Regions from separate parts of the Vreelandella halophytica genome, predicted to be linked through region 1. Evidence: predicted binding sites of a transcription regulator. Region 1 holds the regulator's gene; the other holds the start of a gene.

The links. Region 1 encodes PhoB, which activates phosphate uptake and scavenging genes when phosphate is short. Its sites were predicted from a motif close to TGTCATANNNNTGTCANA; they were not measured.
Region 2: a site for PhoB is predicted at 2,701-2,718, ahead of ACWHXT_RS06380 (Na/Pi symporter). Genes of this name have one in related genera too.

The regions. Positions count from the first base shown of each region.
Region 1 is NZ_OZ309107.1:3,763,648-3,775,129, reverse strand. Features, by position in the region: gene recG (ATP-dependent DNA helicase RecG) at 1-1,539, shown strand, start outside; gene yccS (YccS family putative transporter) at 1,544-3,727, opposite strand; gene ACWHXT_RS17470 (hypothetical protein) at 4,101-4,457, opposite strand; gene ACWHXT_RS17465 (HU family DNA-binding protein) at 4,457-4,729, opposite strand; gene ACWHXT_RS17460 (FAD-dependent oxidoreductase) at 4,834-6,021, opposite strand; gene ACWHXT_RS17455 (chorismate--pyruvate lyase family protein) at 6,161-6,724, shown strand; gene ubiA (4-hydroxybenzoate octaprenyltransferase) at 6,758-7,648, shown strand; gene phoB (phosphate regulon transcriptional regulator PhoB) at 7,744-8,433, shown strand; gene phoR (phosphate regulon sensor histidine kinase PhoR) at 8,437-9,741, shown strand; gene ACWHXT_RS17435 (hypothetical protein) at 10,036-10,371, shown strand; gene cysZ (sulfate transporter CysZ) at 10,713-11,450, opposite strand.
Region 2 is NZ_OZ309107.1:1,343,847-1,355,328, reverse strand. Features, by position in the region: gene ACWHXT_RS06385 (PA0069 family radical SAM protein) at 167-1,264, shown strand; gene ACWHXT_RS06380 (Na/Pi symporter) at 1,303-2,481, opposite strand; gene ACWHXT_RS06375 (hypothetical protein) at 2,865-3,101, opposite strand; gene ACWHXT_RS06370 (Na/Pi symporter) at 3,106-4,287, opposite strand; gene ACWHXT_RS06365 (bile acid:sodium symporter family protein) at 4,423-5,343, opposite strand; gene ACWHXT_RS06360 (helix-turn-helix domain-containing protein) at 5,464-5,763, shown strand; gene ACWHXT_RS06355 (heavy metal translocating P-type ATPase) at 5,717-7,999, opposite strand; gene ACWHXT_RS06350 (hypothetical protein) at 8,022-8,378, opposite strand; gene ctaD (cytochrome c oxidase subunit I) at 8,383-10,917, opposite strand; gene coxB (cytochrome c oxidase subunit II) at 10,914-11,482, opposite strand, start outside.

The DNA of each region.
Region 1 (11,482 bases):
ATTCCGCCGGCACTTGCCGAGCGTTTCGACCTGCCGGGGCTTCACGAAAGCCTCGCGCTTTTGCATCAGCCGCCGCCGGATGTGGACCTGGATACCCTGGCCCAGGGCCTGCACCCGGCCACCCGGCGGCTGGCGCTCGAGGAGCTTCTGGCCCACCAGTTAAGCCTTCGCGAGGTGCGCCTGCGTATCCAGGCCGATGGCGCGCCCAGGCTTCCCGCCGGGCGCAGCCTGCAAACCCGCTTTTTGGCTCAGCTGCCGTTTGCGCTTACCGGCGCCCAGCGCCGGGTGCTCGAGGAGATCGAACTCGATCTGGCCGAGCCCGCACCGATGCTCAGGCTGGTTCAAGGCGATGTCGGTTCGGGCAAGACCGTAGTGGCCGCCATGGCCGCGCTTTCGGCGCTTTCCGGCGACTGCCAGGCGGCGATCATGGCGCCCACGGAGATCCTGGCCGAGCAGCACTACCGCTCCTTCAAGGCCTGGTTCGAGCCGCTGGGGATCGAAGTGGCGTGGCTTGCCGGCAAACTCAAGGGCAAAAGCCGCCTGGATGCCAAGGCGGCCATCGCCGATGGCCGGGCGCGCATGGTGGTCGGCACCCACGCGCTTTTCCAGGACGATGTGAAGTTTCACTGCCTGGGGCTTGCGATCATCGATGAGCAGCACCGCTTCGGCGTTCATCAGCGCCTGGCGCTGCGCGAAAAGGGCGAGGCGGGCGGGCTAACCCCTCATCAGTTGATCATGACCGCCACGCCCATTCCGCGCACGCTTGCCATGAGCGCCTACGCGGACCTGGACGTCTCGGTGATCGACGAGCTGCCGCCGGGGCGCACGCCGGTTAAAACCGTCGTGGTTTCTGATGAGCGCCGCCCGGAGGTGGTCGAGCGGATCCGCCGCGCCTGCAGCGACGGCCGCCAGGCCTACTGGGTCTGCACGCTGATCGACGAGTCCGAGGTATTACAGTGCCAGGCCGCCGAGGTCACTCGGGAAGAGTTGACCGCCGCGCTGCCGGAGCTTGCCATCGGCCTGATCCACGGGCGCATGAAAGCCGGTGAAAAGGCCGAAGTGATGGCGGCGTTCAAGCAAGGCGAGCTCGATCTGTTGGTCGCCACCACGGTGATCGAGGTGGGAGTGGACGTCCCCAACGCGAGTCTCATGATCATCGAAAACCCGGAGCGTTTGGGGCTTTCCCAGCTTCATCAGCTGCGCGGCCGGGTGGGGCGGGGTAGCCTGGAGAGCTTCTGCGTGCTGCTTTATCATCCGCCGCTCTCCAAAAGCTCCAAAGAGCGCCTGGGCGTGATGCGTGAAACCACCGACGGCTTTCGCATCGCTGAAAAAGATTTGGAGATTCGTGGCCCCGGCGAAGTGCTGGGCACCCGCCAGACCGGGCTTGCCCAGATGAAAATCGCCGACCTGGAGCGCGATGCTGATCTGCTCGAACGGGTTACGGCCCTTGCCCAGGCGCTGCAAAGCGATGGCGAGGCCACCGCCGTGCTGGTGCGCCGCTGGCTGGGCGAGGCGGCCGGGCGCTACGGCCAGGTATAGCGGTTCATGAGGCGTCGGATTTGGTTTGGGTCAGCCGCCCGGCGCTCTGCGCCAGCGGCGTTAGCTGTTCGGCGATCAGCCGTAGCTGGCTCTGAATGGGCCGGTAAAGCGTAACGGCGTTGACGTCGCTCTCGGGCGTTTGCACCGGCTCGCCCAGCGCGTCCAGAAGCGCACGGGTCTGGTCTTCCAAATCCGTGACGGGCCGGCGCTTGTGGAGTTGCTCGGTCAGCGCCGCCAGCAGCTCGCTAATCCGTTTGGCCTGGGGCATCAGCGCGGCGTCGTCTTCGTCCTCGGCCAGCCGGTGGCGGTGGGCGCCCAGCGCGGAAAGGTGGCTCAGTAGCGTATTGGAGAGCACCAAAAAGCGCAGGCCGCTGTCCGCATCCTGCTTGCGGTAGTGGCCCGGCTCGTGAAGCATGTTGGTCAAAAGCGTCGAAAACGCCGCATCGGCGTTGTGCGCGTTGCGCCGCGCCAGGCGGTAGCTCAAATCGTCCTGCTTGCCCTCTTCGTACTGGTGGACGATCTCGTCGAGATAGCCGCGGTGGCTGGTCAGCACCTTGGCGGCTTCGCGGTAAAGTTTGCGTCCCTGCCAGTCCGGCAGAATGAAAAATACCGCCAGCCCGGCAATGACCGCGCCGATCAGCGTATCGAACAGCCGCGGCCAAATCAGATTAAAACCGTCGCCCACCTGGTTGAAGCTGCAAAGCACCAGCAGGGTGATCGAGGCGGTCGCGACCACGTAGCGCCGCTCCCGGTTGGCAAAGAACGCGACCCCGGCGGCCACCGCGATGATGCTTTGAATGCCAGGCTGGGGGAACAGGCTGATCGACGCCCAACCCACGATCAAGCCGATCACCGTGCCCAGAATACGCTGGGAGAGAAAGCGCCGAGTGGTCGCGAAATTGGGTCGGCAGACGAACAGCGTGGTGAGCAGGATCCAGAAGCCCTGTTCCGGGTCCAGCCAGTGCAAAATCGCGTAGCCCGCCATCAGCGCGGTGGAAAGGCGCACGGCGTGGCGAAAGGTCGGCGAGCCCAGCGTCAAATTCAAGCGCACGCGGCTCCAGGCATCCTTGAGGCTGGCCGGCGAGCGGTCATAAAGCGCGCTGTCGCGCCGCTCCACGCTGCTGTCCGGGTTATGGGCGCTGGCGATCTGCGCCTCTAGCGTGGCCAGGTTGTCCGCCAGCGCATTGAGTGGGTGAATCAGGTTGCGCCACTCCGGGCGTCCGCGGTCGCGCAGGTTGTCGATCGAGGCGCGCAGATCCCTTAGCGCCTGCTCGCTTTGCTCATGGCTAAACGGCCGGTTCAATAGCAGCGATTTGGCCAGCTGGCGGCACGCCCGGCCCTGCTGGTCGAGAAGACGCTGGCAGCGAAACAGCACGTCGTGGTGGAAAAACGCCTCGGTCAGCGCGCCGTAGGGGTAGTGGGTGGAGCTTGCTCGCTCGTGGATATCCTGGGCCACGAAATAGATGCGCAGGTAACGATTGAGTTTACGGCTACCGCGTTGGCCCTCCAGCCGGCGAAAGATCATCTCCTTGGCCTGGTTCAGCGCGGCGACCACCTGGCCGTTTTGGTGCGCCAGCGCCACTCGGCGCGCCTCGACATCCACCCCGCGCACCGGCTCAAAAAGCGCCGACTTGAGAATCAAAAACTCGCCCAGTGTTTTGTAGACCCGCGCCATGCTCTGCTTGAGCGGCTGGCGGGAAAAAAGCGCGCACCAGATGACCGAAATGACCCCGTACCAGGCCGCCCCCGCCAGCAGCAGAAGCTGGCGCGAGGCCACGTCCGCATCCACGCCGCCGTGCTGCTCGATATTGATCATCGAATAGATCGATAGAATCAGCGTGCCCGAGGCGATCGTCGCGTAGCGCTGGCCGATGGCGCCGAGCATGATCAGCGTAAACGCCGACACCCCCAGGCCCAGCGCGAACAGCCACGGCCAGGGAAACAGCCACTGGACGATAAAAGAGGCCAGCGCAAAACATAACAGCGTGACCACCAGCGCCTGCAGGCGGCCCTGCCAGCTATCGTCGGTTTCCGAGAGCGCGCAGGCGATAATGCCCAAAAACAGCGGAATCACCAGCGCCACGTCGGCCTGCAGCACGCTAAAAAGCAGCGCCCCGCTAAAGGCGATAAACACGCGCAGGCTGTAGGCGAACTTGTCCAGGGTCCAAAGGCGGCGCAGGATCGGCATGGCGTCTCTTCGTTTGATTTATTAGACGTTAGTATAACAATGGCGGCGCATGGGTTGCTATGGCGCACCTATCAAGCGGTTACTTTAGGATATTTCACCGATGCATTGGCCAACGCGACATAAAGCCGTTGCCTTGGACTTTTATTCGGATACACATGTAAGGAAAGGTGCTGGTATAGCGGGGTAAAGGGCGTTTGGCCTGGGACGAGGGTGGCAATCATCAGGCACATCCAAAAAGGTGCAAACCGGCGCGTAATGGATGTATTGGCGGCTATTCGAAGAGGCGCTCAGCAACGCGTAAGCTTGAACGTGGCGATCAGCTTGCAGCAGACTAAAACAGCCCGCCCCCTTGGCAGGGGCGGGCTGTTAGCCGTTACAAATACTTCAAAAGCTTCTGCAGCTTGTTCATATCGCTGGAGTCGCCGACCAGGCGTACGTCGCCGTTCATCATGCCGTGCAGAAAGGCTTGCTGGGTCGGTTTTTTGAGTATTTTCAGCGCGGCGTCCTGGTCGCGAAAACGTAGTTCGAGGTCCAGGTCGATGGGCAGGCCTTTACCGGTGTCGATGCCGTTAGGCGTCATTCGGTAGTGGCGGGCAGTGCCGAGGTCTTCCGTGGCAATGCCCCAGTCCAGACTGCGCATACGCTCAAGCTGTTCTTTGAAACGCGGCTTACGCCGCAGTGCTCGCTTGAGCATCAAGCCAAGTAGCCACAGCGTTAGCCGGAGTTTCATTAGGAAACGGCGTCCTTGAGCGCTTTACCGGGCTTGAACGCCACGTTTTTGCTGGCCGGAATCTTCAGCGGCTCGCCGGTTTGCGGGTTTTTACCGGTACGGGCGGCGCGTTCGCGCACGGTGAAGGTACCGAAACCGATCAGGGCCACGTCTTCACCCTTGGCCACGCTATTGGTGATTTCATCAAGAATGACGTTCAGCACTTGGCCCGCTTTGTCTTTGGAAAGATCAGCGTTTTCAGCAATGGCAGCGGCGAGTTCAGGTTTGCGCATAAAAGGGGTCTCCCTGATAGAAAAAGTAAGCGTAACGCTTATGAGTGTTATTGAAAACAAACGAGTGTTTTAACTTTATGGCCTGATCACCAATCGGTCGTGGATCAGCCTAGCAGCGCAGGCACCGCTCTGGAAAGCTCCACTTTCCTTTTGACGCAACTGCCTGTCAACGCAAACCCGACTAATTGACCATCTTTATCTTCGCCAAGGGCGGCGAGCGCATCGCCTTCGCCCTCGATACGCCACTGCGCGACGGGCGCAGGCGGGGAGTAGGCCACCACGGGCAGCAGCGGCGTTTTCACTACCACCGGCCAGGCGCCAAAGCTTACTGGGGTTGGGGTGCCGGCCAGGGTGGCCGCCAACGCCTTCACACTGGCTTGAAGGGGCTGTACGTACATGGCATTGACGCCGTCGACACAGGCGGCATCGCCCAGCGCGTAGATCGCAGCGTTCGAGGTTTGCAGGTAGCGGTCCACCTGGATACCGCTTGGCGACACGTCAAGCCCCGCCTGGCGAGCAAGCGCTGTGCGCGGGGTCAGACCGGTGGCCATTAGCACGGCATCCACGCGGCAGGTTTCGGCGTTATCGAGGGTGAGCATCAGATCGTCGTGTTCATCCGCTGCGATAGCGCTTACCGTGCGGCCCAGCGCCAGGGCAATGCCGCCCGCTTCGAATGCGCTGCCCAGCGCCTCGCCAAGCGGCGCGGGTAGAAGGCGCGGTAGCGGCGTGGCTTCCGGGGCGATTAGCGTGACCTGGTGACCCGCGGCGTGCAGATCGTTGGCGAATTCGCAGCCGACCAGTCCTGCGCCAATGACCGCCACCCGGGCACTGCGCGAAGCCAGTGCTTCATGCAAGCCCCGGTAGTCGTCCAGGTCGTTCACGCTGAAAAAGCGCCCGGTCAACGTGTCGGGCACGTCAAGGGCCAGGCGTGGGCTGGCGCCGGTGGCCAGCACGAGCTTTTCGAAAGCAAGCTGCTCGCCGTTGGCAAGCGTCAGGCGCCGGCTATCGACGTCGAGCGCGGTGACATGGGTATGGGGGCGCAGCGTGGCGTCGAGCTCGCGGGCCACCTCGTCGGCGCTTTGCCTGGCGAGTGCCTCGGGCGCCAGGCGTTTGCCAAAGCCCGTGGAGAGCAGTGGCTTGCTGTACTCATCGCCGCTGTCGAAACTTACCAGGGTGATCGAGCGGGTGTCACCTTGGCGCCGCAATGCCCGGGCCAGACCGACACCGGCCATGCCGGTGCCCAGGATGATCAAATCTACCGGCTTTTCGGTTTGAGATAAAGAGTGGGTCATGCCATCACCCAGTGTTGGAACCATGATGTTTTCAATGACGGTCTTTAAATGAACGGTCTTCAAGAAAATGTCGTTGAGAAAAGTGCGTTAGAACGTCATGTTACACTAGCTTCAACGACTTGACCGCCCAGGAGGCCGCGTGGCTTCACCCCTTTTGCACCCTACCCCCTACGCGCGCTGGCAACCCGTGAACGCGCTGCGCCCGGCCATGAGCGCCGCCTGGTGGCAGTGGGTGGCCTCGACCGATTCCCTGACCCAGCGGCTGGTCTCGGCAGGCCAGCCCAACCCCTTTCGCGTGCAGCTTTTGCGCCAAACGGTGGGGGTGCCCACCCGCGACGAAGCGCTGGCACTGGGCCTGGCGCCGCGCCGTCTGGCCTGGCTTCGTGAAGTGGCCCTGTGCGTGGATGACGCCCCTTGGGTTGTGGCGCGTTCGGTGGCGCCTCTCGAGCAGCTTCAGGGGCAACACCTAAAGCGCCTTGGCGAACGTTCACTGGGGAGCTGGCTGTTTCGCCAGCCGGATCTTGTACGCGGGCCCCTCTTTGCCACCCGCCAGCGGCCAGCGTTTGCCCGCCGCTTGTGTCCTCCTGGGGCGGCCGGGGTGTGGGCGCGGCGTTCGGTCTTTTATCACGCCGGCCTGGCGCTATTGGTCCAGGAGGCCTTTTTATCCACGATGGCGGATGATCTTGGCATGGCTTCGCGCTAGGCTAGACGCGCGTTTTGTCTTTGAGAGGTAAGCATGGATCGTTCACTGCTGCGCCCTACCGGGTGGTCTCGGGCGGCGGATTTCATCACCCTGATGCGCCTGGACCGGCCCATCGGCACCTGGCTTTTGATGTGGCCGACCCTTTGGGCGCTGTGGGTGGCCGGCGAAGGCGTGCCGGGGCGTGGCGTGCTGCTGATCTTTATCGCCGGGGTCTACACCATGCGCGCGGCGGGCTGCGTGGTGAACGACTACGCCGACCGCCACTTCGATGGCCACGTCAAACGCACTAAAAACCGGCCGCTGGCGACCGGGCGTATCAGCGAGACCGAAGCCAAACTGCTGTTCATCTTGCTGGTCGCCGCCTCCTTCGTGCTGGTCCTGCTGACCAACTGGTTTACCGTGGCCCTCTCGTTGGGCGGTGTGGCGCTGGCGTTTATCTACCCCTTCATGAAGCGCTATACCCATTTCCCGCAAGTGGTACTGGGCGCCGCGTTCTCCTGGGCGATCCCCATGGCGTTCGGCGCGGTGCTGGGCTACGTGCCTTTCGAGGCGTGGGTCCTGTTTTTGGCCAACGTACTGTGGACCGTTGCCTACGATACCCAATACGCCATGGTGGATCGCGACGATGACCTGAAGATCGGCATCAAGTCGACCGCCGTGCTATTTGGCGAGGCCGACCGGTTGATCATCGGGCTGCTGCAGGCGGCCACGCTTGCGCTGCTGGCGCTGGTGGGCTGGCGTGTAGGGCTTGGCGGATTCTTCTGGCTGGGCCTTGTGGCCATGGCGGTGACCTTCGTGCATCAGCAGCGCTTGATCGTTGGCCGCGAGCGCGACGCGTGCTTTCAGGCGTTTTTGAACAACCACTGGTCGGGTCTTCTGGTATTTGCCGGGCTGGCCTTGAGCTGGTGGCCGGTGACAGGCTAATGTCGGGGATGTCATAAAACTGTCACCCGCCCATGGTGTGATTGTCACCGATATGTCATCGAACCACTTTCGTTTGGACACCGTGAGGCCCGCCAATGACCGCCAAGACCGTTTTGATCGTCGATGATGAGGCGCCCATTCGCGAGATGATCGCGGTGGCGCTGGAAATGGCGGACTATCGCGTGCTCGAAGCGGACAATGCCCAGGACGCCCACGCCCTGGTCGTGGACCATCAGCCGGACCTTCTGCTGCTTGACTGGATGATGCCGGGCACCAGCGGGATCGAGCTTGCAAGGCGGCTGAAGCGCGAAGAGGCGACCGCCGAAATCCCGATCATCATGCTGACCGCCAAGGGCGAAGAAGATAACAAGATCCAGGGGCTCGAAGCGGGGGCAGACGACTACATCACCAAGCCGTTTTCGCCTCGCGAACTGGTGGCGCGTTTGAAAGCGGTGCTGCGCCGAACGACGCCACGCGGCGTGGAAGACCCCATCGAAATCAACGGTTTGATGCTCGATCCGGTAAGCCATCGGGTCAGCGCTCACGGCAAGGCATTGGATATGGGGCCCACCGAATATCGCTTACTGCAGTTTTTCATGACCCATCAGGAGCGCGCCTACACCCGTAGCCAACTGTTGGATCAGGTATGGGGCGGCAACGTCTACGTCGAAGAGCGCACCGTGGACGTGCATATCCGCCGTCTGCGCAAGGCGCTGGGCGATGCCCATCAGAACCTGATTCAAACGGTGCGCGGCACCGGGTACCGCTTCTCCGCCCGGGTGTAGCGCGTGCGTTTGTGGAGCCGAGAGCTTTGGCGTATCGCGGGTCTGGCCACCCTCGGCGTCGTCCTGGGTTGGCTGTTTGGCTCGCCGGGGCTGGGGCTGTCAGCGGGTTTGGGGGCGTGTCTTTTTTATCATCTGCGCCAACTGCGTACTCTGCATCAGTGGCTGACCTTCACGCCCAACGAAGAGCCCCCCGCGGCCAAGGGCCTTTGGGGTGTGCTGCTGGACCGACTCTACCGCTACCAGAAAAGCCAGCGGATCACGCAAAGCCGACTAAGAGCCACGCTTGCGCGTATTCAGGAATCTTCTGAGGCGATGCGCGACAGCGTGGTCATGCTCGACCGCCACGGCGATCTCGAATGGTGGAACAGCGCCGCCCACCAGATGCTGGGACTGCAAACCGCCCACGACCGTGGCCAGCACATTACCAATTTGCTGCGCGATCCCGCCTTCGTGCGCTACTTTTCCGCGCGCCAGTACAGTGAGCCATTAACGCTTACCTCGCCGATCGACGAGCGGCGTATTCTCGAGTATCAAATCACGCTCTACGGCGATGACGAGCGTCTGGTAATGGCGCGCGATATTACCCGGCTGCACCGCCTGGAGCAGATGCGCCGTGACTTCGTGGCCAACGTGTCCCACGAGTTACGCACGCCGCTTACCGTGCTTTCGGGTTACCTGGAAACCTACAGCGATTTAAAAGACGAGCTGCCGCCCCGGTTGGGGCGCAGTATCGGCCAAATGCAGGCGCAAACCCTGCGTATGCAGAACCTGGTCAATGACTTGCTACTGCTTTCCCGATTGGAAATCGACCAGGGCGGCAAGGATCATCAGCCGTTGGCGCTGGCGCCGCTTTTACAAAGCATTCACCAGGATGCCAACGCTCTTTCCCAGCAGCAGCACACCGAGCCCCAGCGTATCGAGCTTGTGATCGAAAGCGACGCGCGGCTGATCGGAAGCGAGCAGGAGCTTCGAAGCGCCGTTTCCAACCTGATGTTCAACGCCGTGCGTTACGCCCCCGGGGGGAGCGAGATCACGCTGCGCTACGCCCCCCTTCCCGACGGCGGCGTCTGTATCGAAGTGGAGGATAATGGGCACGGTATCGACCCGGTCCATATTCCCCGCCTGACCGAGCGCTTCTACCGCGTGGATAAAGGCCGCAGTACCGCCACCGGTGGTACTGGGCTCGGGCTTGCCATCGTGAAACACGTCCTGCTGCGCCACGACGGAAAGCTTCAAATCGACTCTCACCCTCAGCAGGGGGCGCGTTTTCGCTGCGTCTTTCCCGTCTCGCGAATTGCTCAGACCTAGGTATATGAGACCAAAGTTGTACAGTGTGTCAAAATGGCATACAAGATTGGGTCACAAATTGTCTATGTGTCATTATTAGCCACTTTTTAGTGATGCAAACGCCGTTGTCCAGCTTTCTGTATAAGACTTGTAATATTTTAAGTTCTTGTTTTTAAAGTAATATTAATTTTTATGCCATGTTTGGCACAGCCTCTGCAAAGCTTTTGGTAAGAAAGACAGCTGCTTCAAAGTAGTCGACCGAAAGGTACTCTTTCTTACTTTAAGCGGTAACCACAGCGATTCAGGAGGTGGAATATGATGTCCAAGGAGCTACTCAAGAAAGCTGGTATTCTAGGTATTTCGTTTGGCCTATTGGCAAGCCCGATGGCGTTTGCAGATACCACCGATCACTCGTCGATCGAGGAAAACCAGGACAGCATGGTCGAGCAGGATCCGGCGCACGAGTCATCCGGTGTCAATATGAACACCAATGACAACCCGGATTACACTCAGGAAGAGCTCGAAACCGACCATCACACCCAAGGCCCCAACGATGAAACCATCGGTGAGCCAGACTCAATGGGTACTGCAACCGAAGAGGGTGCAGAAACTTCTCCGGAAGGCGTAGTTGAGAAAAACTCTGATTCATAAGTAACATTTTGTTGCATTTTCTGTACAAAGCGTTACGCTTAGGGAGTGAGCATTTATAAGGGACAGGATGTCCCACTGCATGGATGCTCCAAACGATTCAAGGATTGAATCAAGCGACGATCAACAACGTTAGTCAGGGTTAGATTCCAAGGTTGGAGCCCCTCAAAAGGATAGGAAGCTTTCGTTACGCATCGCAATCGCTAAGCATAAATGAAGACCCCGCCTCGTAGCGGGGTCTAGTTTTTATGGGTATAACGTTTTTTTGCTATAAACCTTTTGATCACTATAAAGGTTTACGCCTCGGCTACCTCGCGTACCCCACCTTTGAAAAGCCTGCCAGCTCAGACTCGATCATGAGTCAACTGCTTGATATCCCGGTAATGGGCGTCCCACATCAGCACCGCTCCGGCCACGGCCCCTGGTAGCAAGAAAAGGTTGGCAAGCGGTATCCAGGTAATCAGCGTGACAAGCCCCCCGTAGCTCATGCTCGGCCACCAGCGCGCGGCCAGGCGTTGGCGCATGTCTTTAAAGCTCACCTTGTTGTTATCCATGGGGTAGTCCAGGTAGGTGATGGCCATTACCCAGGCGGAAAAAAGCGCCCAGAGTAGCGGGGCCACTAAATTGAGCCCGGGTATCCAACTTAAAACGAATAGAAGGGCGGCGCGGGGCAGAATATAGCGCAGCTTGACCAGCTCGCGGCCCAGCGCGTCCAGGGCCGTTTTCGCCAGGCCCCGGTCGTCCAGCGGCTCGACACCGGTGGCGCTGCGCTCTATGTGGGCGGCCAAAAAGCCGTAAAAAGGAGCGGCGATTAGATGCGTCACCAGCGTGAAGGTAAAAAATATCGCCACCAGCAGGCTCAAGACGAACAGCGGCCAGATCAGCCAGGAGAGCCAGTCAAGCCAGGCCGGTATACTCGCCATGGCATGGTCCAGCCAGCCGGAAAAGCGCCGAGCGGTGAAGCTTGCAAGACTGATGTAGACGATCAGATTGATCAGGATGGGAAGAAATATATAGCGCCGTAGTCCTTTTCGGTAGACCAGGCGGATGCCCTGGCTCAGGGCGGAGACCGCAGTTAGCATCGAGGATCCTTATAAATACGCCCGGGTGGAAT
Region 2 (11,482 bases), 1.4 Mb from region 1:
TAACTTTCCCGACTGGCTGTGATCCCGCTAATTAACCTAAAAGCCACTAATGACAGTTTGGTAAATATTGGCCACTACTTTTATAAAATTACGCAGTTAAGGATGGCACTTGCGCTGTAGAGGCATCGTTATATACTGTATTTATATACACTATAAGGATGTGGCAATGGCGCAACCTCTTACGCCCCAAGGCAAGGCGCCTTTTAAAGGCCGAGGCGCCACCTTCGACCCCCATAACCGCTTCGCGCTCTCGCAAAGCGAATACGAGTCCGATGGCTGGTGGCAGGAAGAGGCGCCCACCTCGCTTGCCACCGAAATACGCGAAGAGCCGAGTAAAAGCGCGCTTGCCTGGAACAGCTCGCCGGATCTCTCCTTTGATCGCTCCTTGAACCCGTACCGCGGCTGCGAGCATGGCTGCATCTACTGCTTTGCCCGCCCTTCTCACGCCTATTGGGATATGTCACCAGGGCTCGATTTCGAGACGAAACTGATTGCCCGCACGGGCATGGTCGAGCGTTTGAAAGAGGAGCTCAGCCACCCGGGCTATACCTGCCGCCCTATCAACCTGTCGGGCAATACCGATTGCTACCAGCCCATCGAGGCGAAACACCAAACCACCCGGCGCCTTTTAGAGCTTTTATACCAATGCCGCCATCCGGTCATGCTGGTGACCAAAGGCACACTCGTTCTGCGCGATATCGAGCTTTTAGCGCAAATGGCCGAGCACCGCCTGGTGCGCGTGCTGGTCAGCCTGACCAGCCTGGATGCGAATTTAAAGCGCACGCTGGAGCCTCGCGCGGCCTCGCCCCAGGCGCGGCTGAAGGTGATCCGCGAGCTCAACACGGCGGGTATCCCGGTGGGTGTGCTGGTCTCGCCGGTGATTCCCGGGCTTACCGATCACGAGATCGAGCGGCTAATCGAGGCCGCGAGCCGCTCTGGCGCGCGCACGGCAAACTGGATGCTGTTGCGCTTGCCCCGTGAGGTCGCGCCGCTGTTCGAACAGTGGCTGACCACCCACTACCCCGAGCGCGCCGACAAGGTAATGAGCCTGATTCGCCAGTGCCGTGGCGGCAAAACCAACGAGGCGGCGTTTGGCAAGCGTTTTCGCGGCGAAGGGGTGTTCGTCGATATGATCGACCAGCGTTTCAAGCGCGCCAGCCGCCAGTGGGGTATGCAGCCCCGGGCCGAGCAGGGTCTCAATACCCGGGATTTCAGAGCGCCCCGCGCTCAGGGCGATCTATTCGACCCGGCCGGTCCGGAGTAACGTTTGCGCGTTCGCCGCTCGTCGCGCTCTTCAGGGCGTTATCCGGCTATGACGGTAATGGCAATCAACAAGGCGGGCAGCGCGATAAAAACGCCCAGTACCCACACACCGGCGACCTCTTTGCGTTCGACGCTGGCCCGGCCCAGCCACTGGGCACCTTTGACCGGCAGCAGGCGTAAAAACGGTATTCCACCGATAATCAGCACGGCAAACACGTTGAACAGCAGGTGCACCAGCGCGATTTCCAACGCTAGCAGCGCCGTGGGGCCACTGATGGCCGTCGCTGTGAGCAGCGCGGTCATGGTGGTCCCCAGGTTACTGCCAATCGTGAAGGGATAAATTTGGCGTAGGGTAAACGCACCGGAGCCGGCCATGGGCACCGTCAGGCTGGTGGTCGTCGACGAAGACTGCACCAGTATCGTCACCAGCGCGCCGGACATAACGCCGGTGATCGAGCCGCGCCCAATGGCGCTGAGCATGATCTGCCGGGCGCGCCCGACCATCAGCCTTGATAACAGCTTGCCGATGTAGCGAATGGTAAGAAAGATCATCGCGACCCCCACAAGGATCAGGGCGGCGCCCAACGCCACCTCCGGAAGACGCGAAAGCGCACTCGCCACAAAATCCGCGACCGGATCGGTCGCCTGACCGACGAAATTGACGCGCTCGAGGGAAAGGTCTGCATCGCCGTAAAAGAGCACCGCCACGCGTTCGGCCAGGCGCTCCAGCGGGCTGAATAGAATCTCGATGGGCAGCAGGATGGCAACCGCTAACAGGTTGAAAAAGTCGTGCATCGTCGCGGCGGCAAAGGCGCGGCGAAACGCGTTATCGTCTTTCACATGGCCAAGGCTTACCAGGGTGCTGGTCAAGGTGGTGCCCACATTGGCGCCCATGATCATGGGCACCGCCAGGGCCACGGGCAGCCCGCCGGCGACCATACCGACAATCACAGAGGTGACCGTGGAGGAGGATTGAATCAGCGCCGTCGTGATAATGCCGATCATCAACCCCACGAAGGGGTTGGTGGCAAAGGCGAAGAGCTGTTCGGCTTGATCGCCCAGGGTCAGTTGGAAACCCTCGCCGACGATGGATACCGCACAAATCAGAAAATAAACGAGTAGCGCAAGCGCCAGCCATTGCCCCAGCTGGCCGCGTCGTATTTTTTGTTGATGGTACATGACGTTACTCTCTGCCCGGCGCTTGGCCGTCTCTACCATGGCGAGACGCTCCAGCGGCTTATACGCATCAAAGCGCTAGGCTCTGTCTGAAAAGTGCCTGCGCTCGACAATACGGCGTTAAAAATTGGCTCGCGCGCGAGTCCGATCAAAATACTCATTTACACATGTAAACTCCGTTTTTCGCCAATTTTTGCCTTGTCTTGTCTTCGCTCGTCGACTTTTCAGACAGACCCTAAACGCTTTAGTCTGCACCATCAACGTGACATCCTGGTGACAAGGACGCCGTGTCGTCTTTGCCAGTTTGTCTGCCGCTACATCATCGAAAACCGGGGGCGATCACCCGCGCCCTGAGTCGCCACCACCGACAAGAAGATCATCTCGGTGATGGCGAAACTTCAGAAGGGCCTTACATGCGCTGAATATCAGCGCTCGCCGCGGCGTTCGCGTAGCTCGCTGAGCACCAGTGCAAAAAAGCCGCGAATTTCCTGGAGCCTGGGCCGGGCCTCGTGAATGAGCGTATCCATCGACTCGATCTCGCGGTGCTGGTCCTCGCGGGCGGCGAGTTCGTTTCTGATCTCTTCTATCAGTTCGGCGGAGTCGTTCAACATGGCCTTGAGCTCGGCGGTTGACGTGCCTTCCAAGTGTTGTTCGAAACTCATGGCGTTATCCTAACATCGTCGTGATGGCAATGAGCGCTGCGGGCAGCGCAACGAAAGCACCCAGCACCCAGGCGGCCGCCAATGTTTTACGCTCGGCGGCCAGGTCGCCGAGCCGCCGGGCCCCCTTGACGGGCAGCAGGCGTAAAAACGGCAGGCCGCCAATGATGAGGATGGCAAAGAGGTTGAAGAAGAGGTGAACCAGGGCGATTTCCAACGCCAGCATAGCGTGCTCGCCACTCACGGCGGTTGCAGCCAGCAAAGCGGTAAAGGTGGTACCGACGTTCCCGCCCAGGGTGAAGGGGTAGATCTGCCTTAACGTAAAGGTGCCGGAGCCCGCCAGCGGGACCATCAAGCTGGTCGTAGTCGACGAGGACTGTACCAGAATGGTCACCAGCGTGCCGGAGATGACCCCGGTTACCGGGCCACGCCCGATGGCATTATTCATGATGCGCTTGGCACGACCCACCATCAGTTTCTTGAGCAGTTTGCCAATGTAGCGAATGGATAAAAAGATGGCCGTAATGCCGATCGCGATCATGACGATGCCACCCAGTATGGTAGGCAACCCCGAGACCAGGCTCTCTACCGAGCCGGTGACGGGGTCGGTGGCAAAACCCAACAGGTCCGCGTTGTCCATGGAGAGATTGGCATCGCCGTAGAAAAGCTCGGCTACTTGCAGCGCTATACGCTCCAGCGGGCTAAAGAGTATTTCCAGCGGCAGTAGAATCGCCACCGCCAGAAAGTTGAAAAAGTCGTGCACCGTGGCGGCGGCGAAAGCGCGGCGAAACTCGTCTTTATTGCGCACGTGCCCCAAGCTCACCAACGTATTGGTCATGGTAGTGCCGATATTGGCGCCCATGACCATGGGCACGGCGATCGCCACCGGCAAGCCGCCGGCCACCATGGCCACGATAATGGAGGTTACCGTCGAGGAGGACTGAATCAACGAGGTGGCCACGATACCGACCATGAGCCCGACCAAGGGATTGGTGGCGAACTCGAAAAGCTGCTCGGCCTGGCCACCCGTGGCGGTGCTGAAACCGTCGCCGATCACCGAAACCGCGCAAATAAGGCAATAAATCAGCAACAGCAGCGTTAGCCAATGCGTGGCTCGCCCGCCCCGCGCAGTGCTTTCTTCATCGTCGCGCGTAGTATGATCGGCTACGCTTGTCGTCGCTTCGGTCATCGTCTTACCCTCAGTAGGAAGTAAAGCGCCATCGCTCTCTGACTAAGCTTTACCCAGCATGACCGACAACCAATGACAATAAAGTGACCAGCGTCCTTCTGAGTTGATTATTTCCCCGTCTTTTTGAAGAGGTTTTCAGTCCCGCGCCAGTATTTTGGCCGCGATGGGTGAGGTGATCATCTGAATCACCGCAAAGAAGGCAGCGGGAATCGCGACTTCCGAGGGCAAACCGGAGGCCGCCACGAACGCCGCGGCAATGCTGAATTCCTTTTTGCTGACGGTGAACAGGTAGGTGATGATCTCCTTGCGGTCACGCGTGACCAGCCGCGAGGCCATGCCGACCAGGTAGCCCGAAAGGTTCAGACAAAGCGCCGCGCCCGCGATCACGAAAGCGTACGCGCCGTAACCGATGATGGTCTCGGCGTTGGGCCCGACCACGGCCAGCAGTATCAACAGGTAGACGCTGGAGCCAAGGCCTGCATAGGTGGCATCGAAACGCGCTAAAAAGCCCGTGAACATCGTGCGCAAGGTGACCCCTAATACCGTGGGTAGTAAAACGATCAACACCAGCTCGACGATGATCGCCCCTAGAGGAACCTCTAACTGAATGCCCGTTAGCCACAAAAACAAAACGGGCACGATGAACGGCGAAAGCGCGGTATTAATGGCGTTGAACACGGCCGCCAGCGCCACGTTACCCCGCGCCATGAGCACCAATAACGGCGATGACACATCCGTTGGCAAGGTGCCCAGCAGCATCTGCCCCGCCGCCAGGGGGCCGCTTCCGAAAAAGAGCCGCCCGGTCAGCCATCCGACAAGCGACATCGGCCCATAGACGAGCCCTAGCGCCAATAACGGCCGCGAGGGTTTGCGCATCACCTTTCGCACGTCGTGGGCATCGAAGGTCAGGCTGATGATAAACATCAAAAGCGCCAGCAAGACCCCGATAGCAGGTTCGAGTAAAAGCCCGGTTTCGGGCACCAACAGGCCCAGGGCGGCGGCGACCACGACCAACCAAAGAAGCTGATCCTCAACGAAAGATATAATACGGGTCATGCTGTTACGTTCGCTCCCTCGGTAGGCTAGCCATGCTCATGGGCTGTATATTCCTGCGCTTTATAGGCATGCTCTGTATATTCACCTTATCTTTTCAGCGACTTCCACTGGCAGACCTTCATGACCGACACGCCCAGCAAGACCCAGCTCAGTTTTTACCGCCGCCTGTATACCGCCCACCTGATCAGCGAAGGCGCGGGCAGCGTGCCCGAACTGATCAGCGCCACCGGCATGCCGCGGCGTACCGCCCAGGACACCATCGCATCCCTGGGCGAGCTGGATATTCGCTGCGTGTTTCACAACCTCGAGGGCGAGCGCCACAATATCGGCCGTTACGTGATCGAGACCTGGGGCCCTATCGATGCGCGCTGGGTCAAGGCGAATGCCGAGCGGCTGGGCCAGGTGCTGGGTTACCTGTAGCGTCTGGCGACGGTGGCGGCGCCTCTTCGGGCTCGGCCCAGGCCAGGCGGGCGGCATTGAGCGTGACGCTTAAAGAGCTTGCCGCCATGGCAAGCACCGCCGCCAACGGTGGTATCGCCATGATAACCACCAGCCCTAGCGCCAGGGTGTTATAAAGCGCCGAGAACGCCAGGTTTTGAAGCATCACCCGGCGAGTGCGTTTGGCAATGGCGAGCAGGCGCACCACCCCGCCGATGCCCGGCGTCAAAAGTTGGGCCGCGGCGCCCTCGCGGGCGGCCTCGCTTGCCTGCATGGGCGCGACCCCTACCCCGGCGGCGGCCAGGCTGAGCGTATCGTTGACGCCGTCGCCTACGTAAACAACCGGTGAGGCGAGCCCGGCCAATAGCTGGGCTTTCGCCTCCGGCGAGCGCTGGGCGTAGCAAGCGTTCGGGGCGAAGCCCACCTCCTTGCCCAGCCAGCCCACCGCCCCCTGGCGGTCGCCGCTGATCAGCGCGGTCAGATACCCCAGACGATGCAACTCCTCCAGGCTTTCTTTTGCGTCTTCGACCGCCGGGTCGGCCAGGTAAAAAGTAGCCAACCAGCCCGCCCGGTCGGCCAGTACGACCTGGGAGGCGAAGGCGTAATCGGGATGGGTGGCGCTGTCCGCCAGCGCCACGCCTTGTTCGCCAAGCCAGGCGGCGCTGCCCAGCCGCCAGTGCTCGCCGCTTTCGAACTCGACGGTGCGCCCGGCGCCGGCGGACTCTTCTACACGGGCAATCGCGCTGGTGCCATGGTCGGTATCCTGACGTTCGAACCCACTTGCCCAGCGTAAAAGCCCAAGGCTTAACGGGTGCTCGCTTTGGCGCGCGCTCGCGGTCAGCTTTGAGTAAAAATCCTGGGGAAAAGAGGCTTCACGAAGGGCGACGTGTACCACGCGATGCTTATTGGCCGTGAGCGTGCCGGTTTTATCGAAAGCGACAGCGCGCACTTGAGCCAGCACCTCGAAGGCGGCGGGGTCTCTTATCGCAACCCCGCTTTGCATGGCCTGGCCACTGCCGGCAAGCGTTGCCAGGGGTACGGCAAGCCCCACCGCACAGGGGCAAGCGACGACCAGTACCGAAAGCGCGCGGACCACCGCGTCTTCCCAACCGGCGCCCAGAATAGCCGCCGCTGGCAGGGTCATCAGCGCAAGCAGCAGCGCCGCCGGGCTCAGCCAAGCGGCGAAACGGTCGGCGAGCTTATGAAGCTCGCCCTTTTGGGTTTGTAAAAGCCGCATTTGCTCGCACAAACGATCCACGCGCCGCTCACCGGCGGCGGCGGTGACGCAAAGCGCTATAGTGTGATCTTTAGCGCCACCAGCCAGGTAGCGATAACCCGCGTACACGTGCTGGCCGCTGTAAAAGTAGCGCGGCACGCTTTCCCCGGAGAGCGTGGCGGTATCGAACCAGCCAGGCGCTTTTAAAGTGGCGTCCAACAGCAAGGTGTCGCCGCGCGCTAAAAGCAGGGTGTCGCCGGGGCTCGCCTCGTTGAGCGCAAAGGTTTGGGGGCCGCCGTCCCGGTCAAGGGTCACGCCGCCTTCGGGAAGCGCCAGAGCGTCGAAGGCCTTTAGCCCGCGCTGGCGGCAAAGGGTTTCGGCAAGGCGCCCCACCAGCAAAAGCGCGATCAGCATGACGGCGGTATCGAAGTACACGTCGATCGCGCCGCGCCAAAGAAGCCAGCCCGACACGGCCACCGCGCCCAGCACGCCCAGGCTTACCAGTACGTCCATGCCCGGGCGCCTTGCAAGCAGCGTACGAAAGCCCGCGCGGTAGAAAGGGATCCCCGAATAAAACACCACGGGCAGCGCAAAGGCGCCGGAGACCCAGGCCATGACGGTTTCGACCCGCCCCACCGGCACCGCGCCTGCGTAGATCAGGATAGAGGCGAGCATCGTCCACATGCCGAATACCGCCGCCACCATCAGGCGAAGGCTTAGGTAGCGGCTCTCTTTTTCGAGGCGCTCGGCGGCGTCCTGCACCGCCTCGAGTTCGCTTAACCGATAGCCGATGCGCGCGACTTTCGGGGCCAGTGTCGAGAGCGCCGCGGCGCCCGCCTCGCCTTTTACCCACACCGTGGCTGTTGGGTAGTGAACGCTGGCCGCCGAGATACCGGTAGCGCGCTTTAGCACCCCCTCGACGGCCAGCGCACAGCTGGTGCACCACATGCCGTGAAGGCTATAAAGCGCGGTGGTTTCAGCGCCGGGTAGGTCGCGGCTCATGGTGTCGATGGCCCAGCAAGGCTTACAAGCAGGGCGGCACGCCGATGATCGGCATGCCGGCAAAGACCACCCCGAACGCGGAGAACAGATAAAGCCCGGCGGAGACCAGGGCGTGAAACCGCGGCCGCCCGGTGTGCTCTTTGCCCACCTGCCAGCCCGCCCAGGTCAGCCATAGCAGGGCAAGTGTGGTCAGCACGCTGAAAAGCCCCAGCCCCAGGTTGAGCCCGGTCATCGCCCCCTGGTCCGGCGCCGGCGGCGCCACGGCGCAGGCAACCGAAAGGCCGCCATACACCGCGACGAACCAGATACTCCAGAGCGTCAAGCCAACCACCAGGTGGGCGGGATGGGTCAGGTGAAGTCGTCGAAAAGCGGTTTGCATTCAATTAGCCTCCAATGACCCGGGGCAGCACGCCAAGTGCGCCGACCAGTACCCAGAACGTCACCACGTTGTAGCGCCAGAGCTGCACCACCACCGCGGGCTCGAAGGGCGCATGACGGCCCACGTAACCATAGTGGACGCGAAGCCCTTGCATGGCGGACAAGATCATCGCCAGGCCACCGTGGAACAGCGCGTAAACGAGCCCGACCAGCATTATCGCATCGTGGCTCGTTTCGGTCGGGGCAAGCCCGGCGGTGAACAGTGACCATATGATCAGCCCTACCTGAACCGCGCCCAGCAGCGCGCTTAAATAGAAACCGCTCATCAAGCCCTTATCGCGCTGGCGGCGAAGCCCGCGAACCAGCTTCTCCATCACCCCGGCCCCCAAAGTGAGCGCCAGCCCAGCGCCCACCAGTACTACCAGCGAAAGCGGCGAAACCTCCGGCATGCGCCACTCCGGCGAGACGGTCCATAGATAGAACCAGCCAAACAGATAAGAGAGGAAAAACGAGCCATTGGCGATCGAAAACGTTGCCATGGCCCAAACGCCCGGGCCGCTCATGGTGCGCGAGTGCAGCGGCGGATCGCCTTCGTTGACCTCCGCGTCCGGGGCGGCCTTGGGATGGGCACCGTTCTCCCAGGCCCAGCGCAGCAAAAACACGCTGGCAACGATCACGAACACCGCGGCGAGCGCGTATACCCGCGTTAGCAGACTGATACACACGACGGCCAGCGCCAACGCGGCGAGAAACGGCCACCAGGAGTTACCGGGCAGGTGAACGATTTCGCGCACCTTGCCGGTAATCGAGTCGCTGCCCCACATTTCGCGGCGCCCATGGGAGGCAATCGCCAGGCCGTGTTTGCCCTCCGCCATGGTCTGCGGCAGGTTCGGGTTGTCCCAAAGCGGGTGGCGCGTTTCGATGTTGGGCAGGCTGACGAAGTTATAGGCGCTGGGCGGCAGCGTATTGGCCCACTCCAGCGTATCGGCGCCCCAGGGGTTGTGCTTGGCGGGCTTGCCGAAACGAAAGTGCAGCGCGATATCAATCAGCACCATGGCGATACCCGCCGACATCACGAAGCTTGCCACGGAAGAAAGCAGGTTGAAGATCTCCCAGCCATTACCCCCTTCGTAGGTATAGATACGCCGCGGCATACCCAAAAGCCCGGTCCAGTGCATGATCAGGAAGGTGCCGTTGAAGCCCAAGAACGTCAGCCAGAAGCCCCAGCGGCCGATGGTTTCCGACGGCATGCGCCCGGAGAAAAGCGGCAACCAGTAGTAGAACCCGGCCATCAGCGGGAAAAGCATGCCGCCGACCAGTACGTAGTGCATGTGCGCGACCACGAAGTGGGTATCGTGCACCTGCCAGTTGAACGGCACCAGCGCGAGCATTACCCCGGTCAAACCACCGCAGACGAAAATGATCAAAAAGCCCAACACCCAGAGCATGGGCAGCTTGAATTTGGGTTTGCCCAGCCACAGCGTGGCCAACCAGACGAATACCTGAATCGCGGTGGGCACCGCCACCAGCATACTCGCCGCCGAGAAAAACGCCTGGGCGAGCTGGGGTATTCCCACCGTGAACATGTGGTGAACCCACAAGCCAAAACTAATGAAGCCGGTGACGATGATCGCGAACACCACCCAGCCGTAGCCCACGATCGGCCGGCCGGCGAAGACCGGAATCAGGGTCGAAATAATCCCGGCCGCGGGCAGGAAAATGATGTACACCTCCGGATGGCCGAAAAGCCAGAAAAGGTGTTGCCACAAAAGCGGGTCGCCGCCGCCGGCCACCTCGAAAAACGGCATGCCCACGGCGCGTTCGAGCTCGAGCAGGATACTGCCTAGAATCAGCGGCGGGAAACCGACCACGATCATTAGCGCCATGGCCAGAATGTACCAGGCAAACAGAGGCATCTTGTGAAGCGCCATGCCTTGGGTCCGGGTGCGCAGAATCGAAACGACGATTTCGACACCGGCCGAAAGCGCCGAGATCTCGACGAACGTAATGCCCAGAAGCCAGAAATCCGACCCCAGCCCCGGCGAGTACTCACTGCTCGAAAGCGGCGTGTACATGAACCAGCCGGCGTCGGGGGCCATTTCGATCACCAGGCTCGAGGCCAGGATGATGCCGCCGAACAGATAGCAAAAATAACCCAGCGAGGTCAGCCGCGGGCATACCAGGTCCCGGGCGCCGATCATCTTGGGGATCATGTAGATCGCCAGGCCCTCGAGCACGGGAATCGCAAACAGGAACATCATCACCGTGCCGTGCATGGTGGTGACCTGGCTGTAGATATCCGGCGTCATGAAGTTCTGGTCGGGCGTGGCGAGCTGCGTGCGTATCAGCATCGACAAAATGCCGCCGAGCAGGAAAAACGCCATACCCGTGATCATGAAACGCAGACCCAGGGTGGTGTGGTTGACGATGGTCAACGCCTTGATGCCCCGAGGATTACCCCAAATCTCGTGCAGGTCCTCGTGCAGCGAGCGAGGGTCTTGCGGGTCCTGAGGCGTCGCTTGACGATTAATCGTTGTCATGGGGTTAAAGTCTCCAGCCAGGCACCCAGGTCTTCGAGCGTGTCGTTATCCAGATCGTCGTGTCGCGGCATCTTGTTTCCAGGCTTTAACGTTTGGTGATTTCTCAGCCACTGATAGACCGCGCCCTCTTCCATCGCCATGGCGCCGGCGCCGAGCATTGCTCGACCGCCCAGGTCAGAAAGGTTGGGCCCGATATTACTCACGCTCATGCCCGCCACCTGGTGGCAGCTCGAGCAGAAAGTAGTGAAGTTTTCCCGGGCCTCGGCGAAAGCGGCGTCACTGACAGCAAGCTCGGCCAGTGCTTCTTCCTGGCGCGCCGCAAGCCAAGCCTCGTACTCGTCCCGGGGCAGCGCTTCGACGTGAAGATGCATATGAGCATGGCCCACACCGCAAAGCTCGGCGCACTGCGCGCCGAACACGCCCGGCTCGTCGGCCTCCAGGCGGATACGGTTGACCCGGCCCGGGAGCATATCGATCTTGCCGCCAAGTCTGGGAATCCAGAAGCCGTGGATGACATCCGCGGCGGTCACGTGAAAATCCACCGGCTCGCCGGCGGGCATGACCA